One region of the Rhizobium sp. N324 genome, then DNA from elsewhere that is predicted to be linked to it. Evidence: predicted binding sites of a transcription regulator. Region 1 holds the regulator's gene; each other region holds the start of a gene.

Evidence for each region. Region 1 encodes PhoB, which activates phosphate uptake and scavenging genes when phosphate is short. Its sites were predicted from a motif close to TGTCATNNANCTGTCAT; they were not measured.
Region 2: phnC (phosphonate ABC transporter ATP-binding protein) is a predicted target of PhoB. The motif match lies at 1,849-1,865, and genes of this name have one in related genera.
Region 3: AMK05_RS21280 (DUF2794 domain-containing protein) is a predicted target of PhoB. The motif match lies at 1,811-1,827, and genes of this name have one in related genera.
Region 4: AMK05_RS12125 (UDP-2,3-diacylglucosamine diphosphatase) is a predicted target of PhoB. The motif match lies at 1,701-1,717, and genes of this name have one in related genera.

The regions. Positions count from the first base shown of each region.
Region 1 covers NZ_CP013630.1:564,003-567,208, reverse strand. The annotation lists gene AMK05_RS02775 (IS4 family transposase) at 1-611, opposite strand, end outside; gene phoB (phosphate regulon transcriptional regulator PhoB) at 943-1,626, opposite strand; gene phoU (phosphate signaling complex protein PhoU) at 1,764-2,477, opposite strand; gene pstB (phosphate ABC transporter ATP-binding protein PstB) at 2,522-3,206, opposite strand, start outside.
Region 2 covers NZ_CP013630.1:223,634-226,839, reverse strand. The annotation lists gene phnK (phosphonate C-P lyase system protein PhnK) at 1-461, shown strand, start outside; gene phnL (phosphonate C-P lyase system protein PhnL) at 493-1,200, shown strand; gene AMK05_RS01025 (DapH/DapD/GlmU-related protein) at 1,197-1,814, shown strand; gene phnC (phosphonate ABC transporter ATP-binding protein) at 1,933-2,778, shown strand; gene phnD (phosphonate ABC transporter substrate-binding protein) at 2,866-3,206, shown strand, end outside.
Region 3 covers NZ_CP013630.1:4,415,423-4,418,628, reverse strand. The annotation lists gene acnA (aconitate hydratase AcnA) at 1-527, shown strand, start outside; gene AMK05_RS21285 (DUF1223 domain-containing protein) at 761-1,501, shown strand; gene AMK05_RS21280 (DUF2794 domain-containing protein) at 1,850-2,251, shown strand; gene AMK05_RS21275 (GNAT family N-acetyltransferase) at 2,309-2,866, opposite strand; gene AMK05_RS21270 (Bax inhibitor-1/YccA family protein) at 2,973-3,206, opposite strand, start outside.
Region 4 covers NZ_CP013630.1:2,511,980-2,515,185, forward strand. The annotation lists gene AMK05_RS12120 (MFS transporter) at 1-663, opposite strand, end outside; gene AMK05_RS12125 (UDP-2,3-diacylglucosamine diphosphatase) at 828-1,640, opposite strand; gene AMK05_RS12130 (histidine phosphatase family protein) at 1,813-2,562, shown strand; gene AMK05_RS12135 (efflux RND transporter permease subunit) at 2,834-3,206, opposite strand, start outside.

The DNA of each region.
Region 1 (3,206 bases):
CTCTTTCTATCGATCTCGGCCCACCAGGCAAAATCGTAATAGGCAAGATCGAAGACATAGGTGACGCCCGCAGCAATGTCGATCGCCCTGGCCGGGATGATGTCGTTCGTCCTCTGACCGGTCAGCGTCATGGCGAGCGGCGCGTCGGCGTGCGGATCGTAGCAGACATGCAGTTTGATGGCCCGTTTGCCGCCAACCATGTCGGCCCAGCCGCCATACAGCGAGGAGACCTGGACGCGTGTGGCATCCAATATACGCAGCGTATCGCCGATATGACGGCGTATCTTTCGACTGGCACGGGCAGCCATGACGGAGAACAGATCGGCAAACAAGGCTGCCGGGCGCTTGGCATTGGCATCCGCCAGCGTGGCACGGGCCACACTGCGAGCGCCCAGGTGATAAAGGTTCGCCTCGTGGCTGAGCAAGCCGGCCTCGATCTCGCGCAGGCTGGCAGCGCCCGACAACTGGCCAAAAAGCAGCGCCAGGAACTGCGACTTCGCCGTCAGCCGGCGCACCCGGTGGTCGGCATTATGCTTGTCCACAAGACGATCGAACACCGCCCACGGAATATACTGTTGAAGCTGGTGAAAAACGCTATTCTCGTGCCGCATGACATTGATCTCCAATTCGTGTCCAGAACGCCGCGAAACGTCTGAAAACGAATAGAATCAATGCCATGCAACCTGTCCAGATATTTTAACCGGACAGCAGTGGGCTTGACCCGAGTATCCATGCCGCAAGCGCTGCGCTTGAATTTGTCGACCGCGGTCGCCTTGTCAGTTCAACAGAAACGAAGTGCCCACCCGCATGGGTCCTCGGGTCAAGCCCGAGGACGACGGAGGGTGGGGGAACGTCCGCGGCAGGAACCGCAGCGTGCGGTGATCTATCGGCCGCGTTTTGCGTTACGCGGCTCCCTCGCCCGGACGGCGGCAGGATGGCGGCTCAGGCTTCCATCGAATAGCCGGCGCCGCGGACGGTGCGGATGACGTCTTGCATGTTGGAGAAGTTCAGCGCCTTGCGCAGGCGGCCGACATGGACGTCGACGGTGCGTTCGTCGACATAGATGTCGTGGCCCCAGACGCCGTCGAGGAGCTGCGAGCGGGAGAAGACCCGGCCCGGCGACGACATCAGGAATTCCAACAGGCGGAATTCGGTGGGGCCGAGGCGGACTTCGCGGCTCTTGCGGTGGACGCGGTGGGTTTCGCGGTCGAGCTCGATATCGCCGCATTTCAGCACGGTGGAGAGAACCTCCGGACGGGCGCGGCGCAGCATCGCCTTGACGCGGGCGACGAGCTCGGGGGTCGAGAAGGGCTTGACGACATAATCGTCGGCGCCGGTGGAAAGCCCGCGGACGCGTTCGCTCTCTTCGCCGCGCGCCGTCAGCATGATGATCGGCAGCCGCTCGGTTTCCGGCCGCATGCGCAGGCGCCGGCAAAGCTCGATGCCGGAGACGCCGGGCAGCATCCAGTCGAGGATGAGAAGGTCGGGCGTGCGCTCCTGAAGCCTGATTTCGGCCTCGTCGCCACGAAGGATGGTATCGACCTCGAAGCCCTCAGCTTCGAGATTGTAGCGGAGAAGCACGCTCAGGGCTTCCTCGTCTTCAACAACTGCAACTCTCGGGATCATGCGTGTCGGTCTCCTCGCGCATGATCCTTAAACCGGGGGTGATTTAAGCAATGCATCCTGCGCAAATTCACAAAAAATGGCTGCGACCTCTTTGCGCGCCCCACATGGGCGCGCACGCAATCGTCTGGTTTAGGCGGTTATTCCGTGACCGCGCCGACGGTGTTGGCGCTGTCGTCCTTCGGACGGTCGCCTTCCGGCTGTGCGCCGGTAGCCATGTAATAGATGGTCTCGGCGATGTTGGTGGCGTGGTCGCCGATGCGCTCGATGTTCTTGGCGCAGAAGAGAAGATGCGTGCAGCTGGTGATGTTGCGCGGATCTTCCATCATGTAGGTCAGGAGCTCGCGGAACAGCGAGGTGTACATCGCGTCGATCTCGTTGTCGCGCTCGCGGATCGCACTCGCCTTGTCGGCGGCGCGTGTCGTGTAGACGTCGAGCACTTCCTTGAGCTGGACGAGCGCCAGCTCGGACAGATGCTCGAGGCCGCGGGCCAGCTTGCGGGGAACGCCGGTGCTCTGCACGGCGATGACGCGCTTGGCGGTGTTCTTTCCGAGGTCGCCGACGCGTTCGAGATCGGCGGCGATGCGGATCGAACCCATGATTTCGCGCAGGTCGGCGGCCATCGGCTGGCGGCGGGCGATGGTGACGATCGCCTTGTCGCCGATTTCACGCTCGGCGTGATCGAGGATCACGTCGTCGGAAATGACCTTCTGGGCCAGCGCCGTATCACCGTTGACCAGCGCCCGGACGGATTCGGCGACCATCTGCTCGGCCAGGCCGCCCATTTCGGAAATCCGCCGGGACAGGAACTTCAGATCATCATCATAGGCAGAATAAATATGTGTCGATGCCATGGGGCTTTATCCTCGAATAACGGGAAGGCTTGGTGACGCCAAAATCAGCCGAAGCGGCCCATGATATAGTCCTGGGTGCGCGGATCGTCGGGATTGGTGAACATCTTGTCGGTGTCGTTCTCCTCGACCAGATTGCCGAGGTGGAACATGGCGGTGCGCTGCGAGACGCGCGCGGCCTGCTGCATGGAGTGGGTGACGATGACGATCGTGTAATTTTCGCGCAGTTCGTGGATCAGCTCCTCGACCTTGGCGGTGGCGATCGGGTCGAGCGCCGAGCAGGGCTCGTCCATCAGGATGACTTCGGGGCTGACGGCGACGGCACGGGCAATGCAGAGGCGCTGCTGCTGACCGCCGGAGAGGCCGGTGCCGGATTCATGCACGCGGTCCTTGACCTCGTTCCAGAGGCCGGCGCGCTGCAGGCTGGTCTCGACGATCTGGTCGAGATCGGCCTTCGACTTGGCAAGGCCATGGATGCGCGGGCCGTAGGAGACGTTTTCGTAGATCGTCTTCGGGAACGGGTTCGGCTTCTGGAAGACCATGCCGACGCGGGCGCGCAGTTCGACGACATCGATATCGGGATCATAGATATCGTCGCCGTCCAGCGTGATCTTGCCGGCGACGCGGCAGCCGTCGATCGTGTCGTTCATGCGGTTGAGGCTCCGCAGAAAGGTCGACTTGCCGCAGCCCGACGGGCCGATCAGCGCGGTTACGGTGTTTTCGCGAATGTTC
Region 2 (3,206 bases), 340 kb from region 1:
TGTCGGCCGGCGCCAATGTCGGCGAAAGGCTGATGGCAATCGGCGACCGGCATTATGGCAAGATCCGCGCCTCCGCGATCGACTGGCTGGAACGGGTCGAGATCGACGCCGACCGCATCGACGACCAGCCGCGCGCCTTTTCCGGCGGCATGCGCCAGCGCCTGCAGATCGCCCGCAACCTCGTCACCGGCCCGCGCCTTGTCTTCATGGACGAACCCACAGGCGGCCTCGACGTCTCGGTGCAGGCGCGCCTGCTCGATCTGGTGCGCGGCCTCGTCAACGATCTCGGCCTCTCGGCGATCGTCGTCACCCACGATCTCGCCGTCGCCCGCCTGCTCTCGCACCGGATGATGGTGATGAAGGACGGCTACGTCATCGAACACGGGCTTACCGACCGGGTGCTCGACGATCCGCGCGAACCCTACACGCAGCTGCTGGTCTCCTCGATCCTGCAGGTCTGAGCAATCGGTGCAAACCAGGAAAGAAGACATCATGCCAACGCCCCTCGTCGTTTCCGAAGTCTCGAAGAGCTTCACCATGCATCTGCGCGACGGCATCCGGCTGCCCGTCGTTTCCAATGTCGCCTTCTCGGTCGCCTCAGGCGAATGCGTCGTGCTCGGCGGCCCATCGGGCGTCGGCAAGAGTTCGCTGCTGAAGATGATCTACGGCAATTACGCCGTCGATACCGGCCAGATCCTCATCCGCCACGACGGGCGCATCGTCGACCTCGCCGCCGCCGACCCGCGCACCGTGCTCCACGTCCGGCGCCATACGCTCGGTTACGTCAGCCAGTTCCTGCGCACCGTGCCGCGCGTGGCGGCAATCGACGTGGTCGCCGAACCGCTGGTGGCGCGCGGCGAAGACGCCGTCGCGGCACGGGAGAAGGCCGGCGCCCTGCTTGCCCGGCTCAACCTGCCGGAAGCGCTCTGGCAACTCCCGCCCGCCACCTTCTCCGGCGGCGAACAGCAACGCGTCAACATCGCCCGTGGCTTCATCACCGAGCACAGAATCCTGCTCCTCGACGAACCCACCGCCTCGCTCGACGCCAGGAACCGTGCCGTCGTCGTCGGCATGATCGAGGAGAAGAAGCAGGCGGGCGTCGCCCTTCTCGGCATCTTCCACGACGAAGAAGTCCGCGAGGCGGTCGCCGACCGCATTCTCGACGTCCAGCTCTTCTCTCCCGGAAAGATCGCCGCATGAGCCGCAAGCTGGGCATTGAACCCTCTATCCACGAGACAGCCTCGGTCAGCGAGTCCAGCTTCGGGCGCTTTACGGAGGTTTCCGAACGCTGCCGCATCAGCGAAGCCACCTTCGGCGACTATTCCTACATCATGCAGGACGGCTCCATCTGGTGCGCGACGATCGGCAAGTTCGTCAATATTGCCGCCGCCGTGCGCATCAACGCCACCAACCATCCGACCTGGCGCGCGACACTGCATCATTTCACCTATCGCGCCGCCGACTACTGGCCGGACGGCGACATGGAGGAAGACTTCTTCGCCTGGCGGCGCGCAAACCGGGTGACGATCGGCCACGACGTCTGGATCGGCCATGGGGCGACGCTCCTGCCGGGCATCAGCGTCGGCAACGGCGCGGTGATCGGCGCCGGCGCGGTCGTCTCGAAGAATGTCGCGGCCTACTCGATCGTCGGCGGGGTGCCGGCTAAATTGATCCGCGAGCGCTTTTCGAAAGCGGTCGGCGAGCGCATGGACAGGCTTGCCTGGTGGGACTGGGACCATGACCTTCTGCGCCAGGCGTTGCAGGATTTTCGCAACCTGAGCGCGGAAGATTTTCTAGCGAGATATGGTGGCTAAACCTCCGATATAGGCGCTGAGAATTGTGACACGAACTACACAAATATGACACGCGAGGTTCATCAAGCGGGACTAATGCGATCCTGACCAAAGGCCTGGATCGCAAGGGAAGAGCATGATGTTCGAGCTCAAGAATGTCACACGCCGTTTCGGAAAAAAGCTCGCCGTCGATTCCATCACGCTCGCCATCCCGCAGGGCCAGATGGTCGGCATCATCGGCCGTTCCGGCGCCGGCAAGTCGACGCTCTTGCGGATGATCAACCGGCTGCAGGAGCCGAGCTCCGGCACCATTCATTTCGCCGGCGTCGAGGTTTCCGGGCTTCGCGGCGGGGCGCTGCGCAACTGGCAACGCGACTGCGCAATGATCTTCCAGCAGTTCAACCTGGTGCCGCGCCTCGATGTTCTCACCAATGTCATGCTCGGCCGCCTCAACCACCGCTCGACGCTTCTCAGCCTGCTCAACATCTTCACCCGCGAAGAACGTGTATACGCCATCGCAGCCCTCGAACGCCTCGGCATCGAACAGACGGCACTACAGCCGGCCGGCACGCTTTCCGGTGGCCAGCAGCAGCGCGTGGCGATTGCGCGGGCGCTGATGCAGAGCCCGAAGATGGTGCTCGCCGACGAGCCGATCGCCTCGCTCGATCCGCTGAACGCCAAGATCGTCATGGATGCGCTGCGCGACATCAACGAGCGCGAGGGCATCACCGTCATCACTAACCTCCACACGCTCGATACCGCCCGCAACTATTGTGAGCGCATCGTCGGCATGGCCGGCGGCCGCGTCGTCTTCGACGGCAAGCCGTCGGAGCTGACCGCCGAGGCGGTGAAGGCGATCTACGGGACAGACAAGGACGGCGCCGGCATCGACGAAACGATGACCTCGACGTCGATCAACATCGCTCCCGAGCGGGCAGACAATCAACCCGCCGGCGTCCAACCGCTGGCGCTGGCCGGCCTCTGAGCGAGGCGGCCGCGATCGAGCGCCCGCGTCAAGGGCACACTTCTTCGTAACGGGAGACCGGGGAATACCGGTCAATAGGAGAGACACATGTTGAAGAAAGCACTCTTTGCGGCAACGGCGCTCTTCGCGCTCGCCGGCGCCGCCAATGCTGCAGATCTCAAGGAATTCCGCATCGGCATCCTCGGCGGCGAAAACGAAACCGACCGCCTGCGCAATTATGCCTGCCTCGCCGACCACCTGAAGCAGGAATTCGGCTTCGAGAAGGTCTCGCTGTTCCCGGCCGCCGATTATGACGGCGTCATCCAGGGCCTGCTCGGCGGCACGCTCGACTTCGCCGAACTCGGCGCTTCGGGCTACGCAGCCGTCTACATCAAGGATCCGAAGGCTGTCACGCCGATCCTCACGACGCAGCAGAAGGATGGTTCGAC
Region 3 (3,206 bases), 790 kb from region 1:
GTACCTTCGCCAATATCCGCATCCGCAACCACATGCTCGGCCCGAACGGCAAGGAAGGTGGTTACACCATCCACTACCCGTCGAAGGAAGAGACGTCGATCTACGACGGCGCGATGCAGTACAAGGCCGAAGGCGTGCCGCTCGTCATCTTCGCCGGTGTCGAATACGGCAACGGCTCCTCGCGCGACTGGGCGGCCAAGGGCACCAACCTGCTCGGCGTCAAGGCCGTGATCGCCCAGTCCTTCGAGCGCATTCATCGCTCGAACCTGGTCGGCATGGGCGTCATCCCCTTCGTCTTCGAAGAGGGCACGACCTGGCAGAGCCTCGGCCTCAAGGGCGACGAACTCGTCACCATCGAGGGTCTCGACAAGATCAAGCCGCGTGAGAAGAAGATCGCCAAAATCACCTATGGCGACGGCACCGTGAAGGAAGTTCCGCTGCTGTCGCGCGTCGATACGCTCGACGAGGTGGTCTACCTCAACAATGGCGGTATCCTGCAGACGGTTCTGCGCGATCTGGCTGCCTGATTGTTAATAGCCTCGTATGATAATGGCCGCCGGAGAGCAGTTTCCGGCGGCTTTTCTTTGCGGCGGCGGTATTTGAGGGGGCTCACAATGATTTGTTTTCTGCGGGTTCCGGTTGCGCTGCGTCTCACCCGTTCGTGACTTTTCGTTTGGACCCGGAAGGATTATTCGTACGTTCATATGTCAGGGCCTCCGGTTGGAACACGCCGTCGGCGCTGAAAAAGAGGTGCAGGTGAATGTCCCCCCGTTTTTTGATTCCGCTGATAACCGGCGTTGTTCTCTCAGGTCCACTGCAGGCCGAAGACGGCACGCCGAAAGGTGTCGTCGAACTCTTCACGGCACAGGGCTGCTCTTCCTGCCCGCCGGCTGACGCGGCTTTCCGCAAGCTGGTGAGCCAGGGCGATGTCATCGCGCTCGCCTATCATGTCGATTACTGGAACTACCTCGGCTGGGCCGATACGCTGAGCTCCAAGGAAAACACCGAGCGGCAATACGGCTATGCCAGGACTATGGGCCGCAGCAACGTCTATACGCCGCAGGCGATCGTCAACGGGCGCGGCCATCTGGCCGGCGCCGATCTCAGCGGCATCAACAACAAGATCGACACCTATAGCGGCGAAGGCAACGGGCTGACGGTTCCCATCAGCGCGTCGATGCGCGGCGACGAGCTGGAAATCAAGATCGGCGCGGGACAGGGCAAAGCCAATGTCGTGATGGTCTATTTCGACAAGGAAAAGACCATCGAGGTCGAAAAAGGCGAGAACAGCGGCAAGAAGCTCTCCTATCTGCACAGCGTCACCAATGTCGAGACGGTCGGCATGTGGGACGGCAAGGCGACCAGTCTGACGCTGCCGGCCAGTGTGCTGCAGCGGCCGCAGCTCGAGGGTTGCGCGATTCTGCTGCAATCGGCGAACGACAACGGCGATCCGGCGGCGATCCTCGGGGCGACCGTGGTGATGGCGGGAAAAAATATCTGAGATTTCATCCGCTTGCGGGTGAAGTACCGGGCGGCCCGGCTGAGCGTATTCGGGGCTGGGGTTAAGGTCGATACGCTCCGCCGGGCCCTTTGGCGCGCTGGCGCCAAACCGGGATTCATAAATCCCCTGCAAATGAGGCGCTGTTTTGACTGAAATGCGGCGCTGCCGAGAAAGCGACAGCGCTGTCACGCGCATCGGACGATGCGCCGATTCAAAGTGCTCCAGCGTCCATGCGCGCTGATGCGCGCGCGGTGGTGCGACCGAATGTGACGGCCGGCGCTCTTGCAATTTGCGGCGGCTCGGGCACACTGTCACTCTCCTGTCACATGCAGAGGCCTTGGAGACTGAATGACAGAACAGCCGGATTTGCGACACGGCGAAAGCCGTTCCGTCGACAATAGTTCCTCAGTCGTCGTCGATCTCAGGGAATACAAGCAGAGCAAGGACCCGCTTCCGGTGACCTTTCATCGGCGCGAACTGGATGCCATCCTGTGGATCTACGGTCGTATGGTCGGTGACGGCGAATGGCGCGACTACGCCATCGATCACCTGAAGGACAAGGCGGTGTTCTCCGTTTTCAAACGCTCCGGTGAAATGCCGCTCTTCCGCATCGAGAAAAATCCCAAGCTCGCCGCCAAGCAGGGCGCCTATTCCGTGATCAATGTCCACGGCACGATCCTGAAGCGCGGTCACGAGCTGAACCAGGTGCTGAAGGTGTTCGACAAGGCGCTGAAGCTCGTCGACAAGTAGGACGCTTTTTCTGCATGTCGTTATCCCGGAACCGCTTCACGCTTCCGGGCACATCCATCAGCCGGCAAACAGCGTGCCGGGATAGGCGGAGGGATCCGGATCGGTCGTCATGCCCTCGCCGAGGACGCGCTGCATGAGCATCGTATCCAGCCAGCGGCCGTGTTTGTAGCCGGCGCCCCGCATCAGGCCGACCTCCACGAAGCCCGTCTTGAGATGAAGCGCGATCGAGGCGGGGCTGGCGCCGCCGATGACGGCGATCATCTGACGAAAACCGAGATTGGTGCAGCGCTCGATCAGCTCGGCCATCAATGCTTTGCCGATGCCGCGGCCGCGGGCTTCGGGCGCCAGATAGATCGAATCCTCGACCATCCAGCGATAGGCCGGGCGGACGCGAAAGGCCGAGGCATAGGCATAGCCGAGCAAAATCCCATCCGCACCGGCTGCGGCGATATAGGGGTATTGCTGGCCGACGATTGCCGAAAAACGCTGCGCCATCTCGGCCTCGGACGGCGGCGTGATCTCGTAGCTCGACGTGCCGTTCAGCACGGATTCCCGGTAGATACCGGTGATGGCGGGAATATCGGCTTGCGACGCATCGCGCAGAAGGAATGACATTGGCGGCTGGTCCAGCAGGAGGCAGGGCTCCTCTAAAACCATCCCGGCAAAATCAGCGCAACAAAAAAGGCGGCCGAAGCCGCCTTTTCGATCTCTGTCCGCCTGCTTATTTGCGGTTGCCCATGAACTGCAGCAGGAACATGAAGAGGTTGATGAAGTCGAGATAGAGCGTCAGCGCGCCCATGATCGCCTTGCGGCCGGCAACAGTGACGTCATCGGCTTCCAGGTACAGCTCCTTGATCCGTTGCGTGTCGTAGGCGGTGAGGCCTGCGAAGATCAGAACGCCGATCACCGAGATCGCGAACTGCATGGCCGACGAAGCCAGGAAGGCGTTGACGAT
Region 4 (3,206 bases), 1.9 Mb from region 1:
GATCAAGAGCAGCAGCAAATGCGGCTCGCGCAGCCCACTGCCGGTGGCGGCCGGAATGTTGATCGGCTGGCCGCGCCGACGTGTCGGCCCGATGCGCGGGCAGAAGATCGCCATGACAACGGTCATGGCAAACCCGAACACCATGACATCAAGCACCAATCCGCCGCCCCACCGGCTGATCAGCTGGCCGCCGACCAGTGTCGAGACGATGAAGGCAATCGAGCCCCAGACGCGCATCGATCCGTAATCCAGCCCCCAGCGGCGCACGCCCGAGATGACGATCGATTCGACGACGGGCACATAGGGCGCAAAGGTGGCGCCCTGCAGCGCATAGACGATCGCCACCGGCCAGAAACTCGTCGTCCAGAACAGCGCGATCGCCGTCAGCAGCGACAGGCCGCCCGACCAGAGCAGCACGTCGGCGCGCTCCTTCAGACGGTCGGCGATCATCGCGACGACAGGCGCCACCAGCACGCGAACCACCATCGGTATGGCGAGGATGATGCCGATTTCATGGTCGCTGAAGCTGTGGGTCGCGAGCCAGACGGGAAAGAATGGCAGGACGATGCCGTTGACGAGCAGCGGCGCGCAATAGGAAAGCGCGCTGAGCAGCCGGAAGCGCGGCGGCGCTCCCTCACTCGGGGACTGTTGGGCGGGAATCATTGGTGGACCTGAAGGAAACTGGTCGTTGTCCTAACACACCACCCTGGAGGCGCCTATTGCGAGAAATAGCCCTACTGAAACGTTTTAGAAAATAAATACAGCCTGTCGCCCGACGGTAACGGGTAAGTCGGTGGAGCGCGGGCGCGGGCGCGGCGATGCCGATATCAGGCCGCCTGCGGGGCCAGTTCGCCTTCATCGCGCATTTCAATGGCGGCAAGCGCCGGCACGCTGCTGGCGAGCGCCCGCCAGGTGATCAGTTCGAAGGTGCCATCCTCATGCTCGGCGACCGCCGTGCAGCTCTCCACCCAATCGCCCGTATTGATGTAGCGGATGCCGTCCATGTCCTGGATGATGGCATGGTGGATATGGCCGCAGATCACGCCGTCGGCGCCGCTTTTGCGCGCTTCCTCCGCCACGACGCGCTCGAACTCGCCGATGAAGTTGACGGCATGTTTGACCTGCAGCTTTGCCCAGGCCGAGAACGACCAGTATGGCATGCCGAGGCGGCGGCGCACGGCCGCCAACAGGATGTTGATGCGGATTGCCGTGTCGTAGGCCCAGTCGCCGAGATAGGCGAGCAACCGGGCATTGCGGACGACGACGTCGAATTCGTCGCCGTGCAGGATCAGATATTTCTTGCCGTCGGCGCCGTCATGCATCATGCGGTCGACGACCTCGATGCCGCCGAAATGCATGCCCGGGAAGTCGCGCAGGAATTCGTCGTGATTGCCGGGGATATAAACGACGCGCGTGCCCTTGCGCGCCTTGCGCAGCAGCTTCTGGACGACGTCGTTGCAGACCTGCGGCCAGTACCAGCTGCGCTTCAGGCGCCAGCCGTCGACGATGTCGCCGACCAGAACGATCGTATCGGCCTCGTGGTGGCGCAGGAAATCCAGGAGGAAATCAGCCTTCGCGGCCTTCGAGCCGAGATGGACATCGGAAATGAAGAGCGTGCGGAAATGTCTGGGTTCCATCATGTCTATCACGAGCGTCGCTCATGCCCCATCTTTCATCTCACCTTCCAAAACCAGACTCGTGTTTCAGGAAGATGACAGGTTGCGGAAAAGCCGGCGCGGTGGCGATGTTGCCCTCTCCATCGGGCACGTTCATGATGACGGCGATTCCAGATCCGACACTGCGGAATGGCTGATGCGCCTCTTTCTCGTTCGCCACGGCGAATCTCTCGGCAACCTCAACGAACAGGCCTATCGCCAATTCGGCGATCACAACGTGCCGCTGACGCAGTGGGGCCATCGTCAGGCGGTCGAAGCCGGCGGGGCCATCGCCTCCTATCTGAAGGCATTGCCGCGCGCCGATTTCGGCAAGCTGCAGATCTGGTACTCGCCATTCCTCAGGACACGGCAGAGCAAGGACGCCCTGCTCACAGCCCTGCCGGAAAGTGTCGTCGGCGAGATCCGGGAGGATTACCTGCTGCGCGAGCAGGATTTCGGCCTCTTCACCGAAATCTATGACCATGCCGAACAGAAGCAGAAGTTTCCCGAGGAATTCGAAAAATGGGCGAGGCTGCGCAGCAACAGCGGCAAATTCTACGCCCGGCCGCCGGATGGCGAGAGCCGGGCGGATGTGGCCCAGCGGGTGCGTCTCTTCCTCCAGACCGTCATGCGCGACGCTGAGAATAGCGACCACAACGTCGTCATCGTCGGCCATGGCGTCACCAACCGGGCGGTCGAAATGAATTTTCTGCACCGCCCCGTCGAATGGTTCGAACGCTCAGACAATCCCGGCAATGCCGATATCACGCTGATCGAGGGCACGCGCTTGCAAGGATACCAGTCGATCTTGCTGCACCAGGCCGCCGACCGGCAGCCGGGACAGGAAGGTGAGTTGCGCGATGCCTATGGCGCCGATGTGACGATCACGCCCAAGGCCGGCGGGTAGTGGGAACTCCTATCAGGCCATTACCAGCAGTTCAATCAATGAGCACGGCGTTGCTACATCCCCTTCTCCCCAGCGGGGAGAAGATGCCGGCAGGCAGATGAGGGGGTGAGCGGCAAAGCCGCGAATGCACTGAGCGCAGGCGAAGGGCAATCTATGGCGTGCCGTACAGCCCCCTCATCCGACCCTTCGGGCCACCGTCTCCCCGCTGGTGAGAAGGGAAAGCAAGCGTCAATCTCGCCCGGGGCACAACCCTCCCCGTTTCGCCGTCACCCTATGTCGGTGACGTCGCCGTTGCCGCGTCCTGCCCGGCCGGGACCTCCTCGGTCACGGTCTCCGGCCGCTTCGTCCGCAGCAGGCGCAGTACGAAGACGAAGAAGACGGGGACGAAGAAGATCGCCAGCACCGTCGCCGAAATCATGCCACCGAGCACGCCGGTGCCGATCGCATTCTGGCTGGCGGCACTTGGCCCGGTGGCGATCGCGAGAGGCACCACGCCCAGGGTGAAGGCGAGCGAGGTCATGATGATCGGTCGGAAGCGCAGGCGGGCGCCTTCGATCGCGGCATCCATCAGCGATTTCCCTTCGGCGAAGCCATCCTTGGCGAATTCGACGATCAGGATGGCGTTCTTCGCCGACAGGCCGATG